Regions from separate parts of the Neorhizobium petrolearium genome, predicted to be linked through region 1. Evidence: predicted binding sites of a transcription regulator. Region 1 holds the regulator's gene; each other region holds the start of a gene.

Evidence for each region. Region 1 encodes HrcA, which represses chaperone genes, less so after heat shock. Its sites were predicted from a motif close to GTTAGCACTCNCNNNNNGNGAGTGCTAAC; they were not measured.
Region 2: the regulator HrcA is predicted to act here: its motif matches at 1,371-1,399, upstream of groES (co-chaperone GroES).
Region 3: the regulator HrcA is predicted to act here: its motif matches at 1,335-1,363, upstream of QEO92_RS32865 (DUF6290 family protein).
Region 4: the regulator HrcA is predicted to act here: its motif matches at 1,040-1,068, upstream of groES (co-chaperone GroES).

The regions. Positions count from the first base shown of each region.
Region 1 is NZ_CP123000.1:4,847-7,048, forward strand. It holds gene rph (ribonuclease PH) at 1-311, opposite strand, end outside; gene hrcA (heat-inducible transcriptional repressor HrcA) at 603-1,682, shown strand; gene grpE (nucleotide exchange factor GrpE) at 1,800-2,202, shown strand, end outside.
Region 2 is NZ_CP123000.1:421,847-424,048, forward strand. It holds gene groL (chaperonin GroEL) at 1-959, opposite strand, end outside; gene groES (co-chaperone GroES) at 1,017-1,313, opposite strand; gene QEO92_RS02205 (TIGR01459 family HAD-type hydrolase) at 1,623-2,202, shown strand, end outside.
Region 3 is NZ_CP123002.1:330,492-332,693, reverse strand. It holds gene QEO92_RS32870 (relaxase/mobilization nuclease domain-containing protein) at 1-746, opposite strand, end outside; gene QEO92_RS32865 (DUF6290 family protein) at 750-1,151, opposite strand; gene QEO92_RS32860 (ParA family protein) at 1,734-2,202, shown strand, end outside.
Region 4 is NZ_CP123002.1:143,002-145,203, reverse strand. It holds gene groL (chaperonin GroEL) at 1-520, opposite strand, end outside; gene groES (co-chaperone GroES) at 574-888, opposite strand; gene QEO92_RS31880 (usg protein) at 1,171-1,443, shown strand; gene QEO92_RS31875 (hypothetical protein) at 1,540-1,830, shown strand; gene ligD (DNA ligase D) at 1,831-2,202, opposite strand, start outside.

The sequences.
Region 1 (2,202 bases):
AGGTTGATGACGGCGCGGAGCGACCGGCCGATGAGACGCTGGATTTCCTGGGTGCGCCCGCCCTGTTTGCCGGCGGCGGCCTCGCGCTTCATGCGCTCGCCCGTGGCGCGCGGCAGCATGCCGTATTCGGCGGTCACCCAGCCCTTGCCGGAATTGCGCAGCCATGGCGGTGTCTTTTCTTCAAGGCTCGCGGTGCAGAGCACATGTGTGTCGCCAAATTTGACGAGGCAGGAGCCTTCCGCATGCTTGGAGAAATTGCGCTCGAACGAAACCTTGCGCATCTGGTTTATCTGTCTGCCTGAAGGCCGCATTCGCCACTCCCTGGATTTCGGTTTCAGCCTTCTAAAGCAATTCCAGGAAAAGTGCGAAGCGGTTTTCCGTCCGGAATTGCGAAATCTGAAAATTCCAGCCAATTCCAGGAAAAGTGCGAAGCGGTTTTCCGTCTGGAATTGCGAATCTTGATATTCGGGCGGCGATCCTGCAGGAAAAGGGCGTTTGTCGTCTGTCATGCGAGGGAAATGGGTCATCCGATTTTCCCTTTTGCGATAGCCGGAGGAATGACTATATTTTCATAGCAGATCAACGGCACGGTGAAGGAATAAATGGGGTTTTCGAGACCGACGGGTAGGGACAGCGGCTCTGTGCTCGACGATCGCTCGCGGGAAATTTTCCGTCGCGTTGTCGAAAGCTATCTCGAAACCGGTGAGCCGCTTGGTTCCCGCAATCTGTCGCGGCTCCTGCCGATGTCGCTGTCGCCGGCATCCGTGCGCAACGTGATGAGCGACCTCGAAGAACTCGGCCTGATCTATTCGCCGCATGTCAGCGCCGGCCGGCTGCCGACCCAATCGGGCCTTCGGTTCTTCGTCGATGCCTTCATGCAGGTCGGCAATCTTTCTGATGAGGAACGCGCCACGATCGAACGGCAGATCCGGCCGGGTGACCGCGACCAGCCGATGGAGAGCCTGATGGCGGAAGCAAGCCTCATGCTGTCCGGCATGTCGCGCGGCGCCGGTCTCGTCATCACCACGAAGAGCGACCCTGTCCTCAAGCATGTGGAATTCATCCGGCTGGAGCCCACCAAGGCGCTTGCCGTGCTGGTCGGCGATCACAATCAGGTGGAGAACCGCATCATCGAGCTGCCCGCCGGCGTGACTTCGTCACAGCTCACGGAAGCGGCGAATTTCCTGAATGCGCATCTGACCGGTCAGACGCTGCCGGAACTGCGCAATGAGCTTACGAGGCTTAAGGACCAGGTGCAGGGAGAGCTTTATACTCTCTCGCAGGAGCTCGTCGAGCGAGGGCTGGCCGTCTGGTCGGGGGACAATGAGGAAGGCAAGCCGAGCCAGCTCATTGTTCGCGGCCGCGCCAACCTTCTTCAGGGCCTCGACGATTCAGCCGATCTGGATCGTTTGCGCCTTCTTTTCGACGATCTCGAAAAGAAGGACAGTCTGATCGAAATTCTTGAACTCGCCGAGAGAGGGCCGGGTGTGCGTATCTTCATCGGCTCGGAGAACAAGCTCTTTTCGCTTTCCGGTTCCTCGCTCATTGTGGCGCCCTATCGCGACGGCGAGGATCATATCATAGGCGCTGTCGGCGTCATTGGTCCGACGCGGCTCAATTACTCCCGTATTGTGCCGATGGTGGACTACACCGCCCAGCTTCTCGCAAGGCTGTCGCGCTGAAGAGGGAAGCTTCCGGCGCCCGAGTTTCCGCCAAGCCTTGATTTTTCCATCTTAAACCTCGATATCGGGCACAAATCGAAGCCCGGAAATCTAAGCAAAGAATAACTGGAGACCGTCATGACCGACGAAACCAAGAAGAACGGACCTGACACAACTGCCGCCGAAAATACGACGGAAGCCGTGGCGTCTGCTCTTGAGGACGCGGCCAATCAGAACGCCGCCGAAGCGCCGGCCCCGGATGCAGGCCAGACGACCGATCCCCTGGGCGTGCTGAAGGCGGAGAATGCCGAACTGCGTGACCGCTTCCTGCGGCTTGCCGCCGAGATGGATAACCTGCGCCGCCGCACCGAGCGCGACGTGAAGGACGCCAAGTCCTATTCGGTCGCGGGCTTCGCCCGCGATATGCTAGCCGTTTCGGATAACCTCCGCCGTGCGCTGGATGCCGTGCCGACCGAAATGCGCGCTGGGGCCGATGCCACGCTGACGACGCTTCTGGAAGGCGTTGAAATGACCGAGCGCT
Region 2 (2,202 bases), 420 kb from region 1:
GCACGGCCGAGCATGTCGATGGTGACGTTTTCGAGCTTGATGCCGAGGTCTTCGGAGATGACAGTGCCGCCGGTCAGGATGGCAATGTCTTCCAGCATGGCCTTGCGGCGATCGCCGAAGCCCGGAGCCTTGACGGCAGCGATCTTGAGGCCGCCACGCAGCTTGTTGACGACGAGCGTTGCGAGCGCTTCGCCTTCGACGTCTTCAGCGATGATGAGGAGCGGCTTGCCGGTCTGAACGACGGCTTCGAGAACCGGGAGCATCGCCTGGAGGTTGGAGAGTTTCTTCTCGTGCAGGAGGATGAAGGCATCTTCCAGGTCAGCAACCATCTTTTCCGGGTTGGTGACGAAGTAGGGCGAGAGATAGCCGCGGTCGAACTGCATGCCTTCGACGACTTCGAGTTCGGTCTCGGCGGTCTTGGCTTCTTCAACCGTGATGACGCCTTCGTTGCCGACCTTCTGCATGGCTTCGGCAATGTCGAGGCCGATCTGGCGCTCGCCGTTGGCGGAGATCGTGCCGACCTGGGCGACTTCTTCCGAAGTGTTGATCTTCTTGGCCTTGGCCTGGAGATCAGCGACGACGGCCTTGACGGCGAGGTCGATGCCGCGCTTCAGGTCCATCGGGTTCATGCCGGCTGCAACGGCCTTGGCGCCTTCGCGAACGATGGCCTGGGCAAGAACGGTTGCGGTCGTGGTGCCGTCACCGGCGATGTCGTTGGTCTTCGAAGCGACTTCGCGGACCATCTGGGCGCCCATGTTCTCGAACTTGTCTTCCAGTTCGATTTCCTTGGCGACGGAAACGCCGTCCTTGGTGATGCGCGGCGCGCCGAAGGACTTGTCGATCACGACGTTGCGACCCTTCGGGCCGAGCGTGACCTTCACTGCGTCAGCGAGAATGTCGACGCCACGCAGCATCTTTTCACGCGCGGTGCGGCCGAATTTGACTTCTTTAGCTGCCATTTTTGAGAACTCCTGAAACGGGTGTCAGAGAATTTCGGAAAACACGACCGGCCGAAATCAGCCGATGATGCCCATGATGTCGGTTTCCTTCATGATCAGAAGGTCTTCGCCGTTGATCTTGACTTCCGTGCCGGACCACTTGCCGAAGAGAACGCGGTCGCCGACCTTGACGTCGAGCGCGGCGATCTTGCCGGACTCGTCGCGGGCGCCGGGGCCGACGGCGACGATTTCGCCTTCAGCGGGCTTTTCCTTGGCGGTGTCCGGAATGATGATGCCGCCTCTGGTCTTTTCTTCAGACTCGACGCGGCGAACGACGACGCGATCGTGCAGGGGGCGGAAATTGGTGCTTGCCATTGTCTAATCCCTCGATCAAATGACATTGACGGATCGCAAGATCCGTATCGCTTGGCTGTTGGCACTCACCTTGCGGGAGTGCTAACGAGGGTCGAGATAAGTGGGGCCGGCGATTGAGTCAAGGACGAAGCTGAAATTTTAAAGGCGGTCCCGCCTGCCGGTTGAAAACAAGCTTAATGGATAAGCCGGGCCATGGTGCGGCGCAAAAATGACACCAGCGTGTCGTCGCGGCGCAACGGGAGCTTTTTGCTTGTAATCTTTTCGGCGGTTTGCCATGTCACCGGGGACTTGGAGTGACAGGACGGACATATGGCAAAGCGCATCGGCAGTTTGAGCGAAGTGATCGGCGGCTACGACGTCGTTCTTTCCGACGTCTGGGGCGTCGTGCACAATGGCGTCGATGCCTTCCAGCACTCCTGCAAGGCGCTTGCCGAGGCGCGGGAGGCCGGCGCGACAGTCGTGTTGATCACCAATTCGCCGCGTCCGGCGCCGGGCGTCATCCAGCAGATGCGCGCGCTCGGCGTGCCGGACGGGACCTATGACCGTATTGTCACCTCCGGCGACGTGACGCGCCATCTGATTGCCGAAGGGCCGAAAAAGGTCTTCCTGCTCGGCCCCGAACGCGACATGCCGCTGTTTGACGGGCTCGACGTCGAGGCCGTTTCGGCAGAGGACGCGGACTGCATCGTCTGCACCGGTTTTTTCGACGACGAGAAGGAAGTGCCGGAGGACTACACCGACCTCCTGACCGCCTTCGTCAAGCGCGACGTGCCGTTCATCTGCGCCAACCCCGACCTCGTGGTCGAGCGCGGCCACCGCATCATCCCCTGTGCCGGTGCGGTCGCCGCCTATTACGAACAGCTCGGTGGCAAGACGCGCATCGCCGGCA
Region 3 (2,202 bases), on a different replicon from region 1:
AACGAGAAAGCCGCGGGGGCCTCTTTCGCAACGGCGCTGGCGTCGAAACGCTCCTGAACGATGGCGGCCGCCTTCGCGTCAGCCGTCAGCCGCTCGCCCTGCCCGCTGCGCAACACGACATAACCCTCGACCTTCAGCGATCCGTCGTTTCGGGTTTCGACAGAGTAAGCGTAGCGTCGATCACCAAAGCCACTGCTGACAATGTCCCGCACCTGCTCATGCGGGTTCGAGCCGCCGGAAACGCTCACCTCGACGCTAAACGCGCCGATATCGCGGCTCTCGGTCCTGTTTTGGAAAAGGTGATTCCAATCGCCACGGAGACGCGCCAGCTCCTCACGGCCACGCAACGTCTCGCCGTTTTCGTTCTCAACCTTCAGCTCCCCCCCTCTGGAAACATAGTTGAGCATCGAGCCGACGCGGGCGCCACCACCGTAGGAAGCCAGTTTGACAACTGCTGGCTGGCTCCCTTTGGCAACGCTTGCAAGACGAACGTCCATTGATCGCATAGCACCCGAACCGGCAGCCATCGTCCTCGAAGGCGATGACACGTTGAATGCCGATGTCCTCACCCCTCCCCTAGATCCCGACCCGCCTTTAGACATCCCAACCTGGTGCTGCAGATTCTTCAGTCTCTTCTCAAGCTCTTCCTCGACAGCCCTCCCACGGCCGCCGAGCGTCATTTCGTGCAATAGCGCCGCGCGCCTTTGCTCCCATTCGCTTGTGAAAGTGCCGAAAAAGAACTCCACGGCCTACACCTCGCCTCGGCGCTCATGCCCGGCACGGCGCGAAAGTGTCCGCAGCTCACTCATTACAGCCGCCTGAATCCGCTGGACGTTGCCAAGGTTGATGTCCAGCTCTGAGGGATGGACACCCTTTCCTGCATTCAGGGAGCGGGCTACCTGATTCAAATTGATGCCGATCATCCGCATGTCTTCGAGCAACGCGGCCATGATCAACCTGTCTTCCGCAGTCAGAATGGGTCGAACGCCAGCACCCTCGAGGAGCAGCGAACGGAAAAAAGCAGACACACTCATACCGGCCGACTTGGCCGCTTCTTCGATGGCCGAATGCTCTGCATCGCTGACGCGCACGTTGATTAGACGCCCCTTGCGTTGCTTGGCTGTCGGCACTTCGATTGTGTCCTCACTCATCAATCAACTAGGCCTTCCCGGAGCTTTGCGACCCTCATCGTGGGCTTGTCCCACGATCGCAATGCAATATGTAAAACATCTTTGCGTATCCTGCCACCCATGCCACCCACCCATGCCACCCATGACCTAAAGCACTACCCCATAATTTCAATCAAATTTCACCTCTCGACTGGCTCCGTTTCGCTTCGCACTCTTTCCGTTGGAACGCTCACCAGGGTTCACCGCCAAAACCGCTTCTGAAGGCCTTCGTCTGTCCCTCGTACTCAGGCGAAAGGGACGCTTCGCTCTTCGCCCTTGCGCCCTCCGTGCGAGCGCCAAAGACGGCCTCACGCGGCTCCGGGGTCACCACTCGACCCAGACAATTGTAAAAGCCACACGACCAACCCGTGTGGCTTTATTGATGTCTAGCAGGGTGTGATCACACGCACGTTTTGATCTTAACCCGCGTGTTTTCACATGGTAGGTTCTCTTCGATGTGAAGATCTTAACGACGATACTAATGTTCCGATCGAACACACGTCGGACCGCTAGGGGACGGGTTGAAGTCTTAGACAGGAAGTGGATTGTGAAATGGCAATTTGCATGTCGCTGGTAAGCGGCAAGGGCGGCGCGGGGAAGACGACCGCCGTAATCCTGATCGCCGGGGAATATGCGCTTCAAGGTAAGCAAGTGCTTTTGGTTGATGCAGACGGACGACAAAACCTGAATGAGTGGTGGTCCCGTTCAGAGGCGAAGGACAACAGGCCAGACGGCATTGAGCTTCGAACGGCGGTAACTAACGCATCACTTCAGCATATTCTGGAGAACGAAACCGCCGGGTTTGACGTCGTGTTAATAGACTCCCCTGGGCAAGACACCGTGCTACGGGACACGATCATCGCCGGCTCGGACATCGTTATGACCCCGATCCAGCCAAACCAAGACGAGATCCTTGCTGCCGGCCAGGCAGCAATGGACGTGGCTGACACCTGCGATCGTACCGGGCGAAACATTCCACATCTCAACTTCAGAACCCGGATCACTCTCCCCGGCCGCTCACTGGAAGCTTACC
Region 4 (2,202 bases), on a different replicon from region 1:
CGCCTTCGTTGCCGACCTTCTCCATGGCTTCGGCGAGATAGCGGCCGATCTCGGAATCGCCATTGGCCGAGATGGTGCCGACCTGGGCGATTTCGGAATTGCTGGTGATCTTCCGGGCGTTGTTCTTCAGTTCCTTGACGACGGCATCGACGGCAAGATCAATGCCGCGCTTCAGGTCCATCGGGTTCATGCCGGAGGCAACCGCTTTCGCGCCTTCCTTGACGATCGCCTGGGCCAGAACGGTGGCGGTCGTCGTACCGTCGCCGGCAAGGTCGTTGGTCTTCGATGCCACTTCGCGCAGCATCTGGGCGCCCATGTTTTCGAACTTGTCTTCCAGCTCGATTTCCTTGGCGACCGATACGCCATCCTTGGTGATGCGCGGCGCGCCGAAGGACTTGTCGATCACGACGTTGCGGCCCTTCGGGCCGAGGGTGACCTTCACCGCATTGGCGAGCACATCGACCCCACGCAGCATGCGCTCACGGGCATCGGTGTGAAACTTGACTTCTTTCGCAGCCATTTCTTTAACTCCTCAATAGGCAGCTATCTGACTGATGGTCGTGGATGAATGGTTCAGGCGGCCTTTTTCTGCTCGGCCTGGGCTTCGACAATGCCCATGACGTCGCTTTCCTTCATAATCAGCAGATCTTCGCCGTTGATCTTGATCTCGGTGCCGGACCATTTGCCGAACAGGATGCGATCGCCGACCTTGACGTCCAGCGCCTGGATCTGGCCGGCCTCATTGCGGGCACCGGGACCCACGGCGATGACCTCGCCTTCCTGCGGCTTCTCCTTGGCGGTGTCGGGGATGATGATGCCGCCTTTGGTCTTTTCTTCGGATTCGACCCGGCGGACGAGAATGCGATCATGAAGCGGTCGGAACGACATGTTTTCCTCCAATGGACAAACAATGATGACGTTGTTCCCCCTGGCCGGACCGGATGACCAGTCCGGGCGGGTGCAAAACCTCTCTTCGAGCTTTTTGCGCGAAATGATCTGGTTTTGAGATTTTTCGATTTCAAGAGGGCGAAACGAAAAAATTAGCACTCACGATCTCATGCTGCTAACATGCTGGAAAGGAACAACAAAGTGGCGTCCAGCGTTGGAAAATCCGTTGATGGCCGCGAAATTTTGCGCCACCTTCAGAGTGTCATGAAACGGAGATGAAGCATGCGATTTTCATCGGATCTGGAACGTCAGCTCAACGGCTACGGTCTTACCACCGCTCACATCCTCTACCGCATTCCTGATTTCGAATCCGTGCTGCAGACCTATGTTTGGCAGGACTACGATCTGGCTCCCGATTTTCCCGAAATGCACAAGTTCCTGGACTTTTGGCAGGAGAGTCTCGATGGCCCTTTGCATTCCGTCCGTTACACCCATCAGCGTCTGATCGGGCCAAACGAATGGCGCCGTGTCGAAGGCGAGTTCAAGCTCCATTGAGGTCTTGAATCCGGATTTTTCCTTCCCTAGCTCTTTCGCGGCCGAGGCTTGATGAGCTCGGTCGCTATCGCACGTCTATTCGGAGTGAGATCGGGAATGGAAGAGAAAATCAACATTGGCAATGACCTCAGCATTGAGGAACGGGAAGAGGTATTTGTAGACGTTGCCCGGGTCCTCGAGCGCACAGCGCGTGAAGCTTTTGTCGAAGGTAACAAGCATTTTGCCGCGCTTTCCGCCAATATGGCGCAGGCGCTTCGCATCAATGCTGACGAGTTGGCGCGCGACGATGCGCAAAATGCAGAGCGTGTGCTGCAGCAAGCCACAGCGATGATCGCGCAGTTCAAGACAGTTCATCCTTACCCGCTGGTGAGCATGGCTGTGCACTGATCAGGCCGCGTGTTTCATCTCCTTCGCCAGCCGCTTGATCGCCTGTTCTAGCGACCGTTGACCATCGTGATAGTCCTGCCATGCGCTTGTCTTCGCCAGTAGTACCGGCACGGTGCGGATGGTGAAACGCTTTGGGTCGAGATCGGACTTCACCTGCGCCCAGGTCAGCGGCATGGACACGGTCGCGCCTGGTCTGGCGCGCGGCGACAGCGGCGCCACTGCCGTTGCCATGCGGTCATTGCGCAAGTAGTCGAGGAAGATGCGCCCGTTCCTGAGGCTCTTCGTCATCTTGATGAGATAAAGGTCCGGGTTCTCGCGCGCCATCTGCTGGCAGACATCGTGGGCGAAACCCTTCGCCTCGGGCCAGGCGAG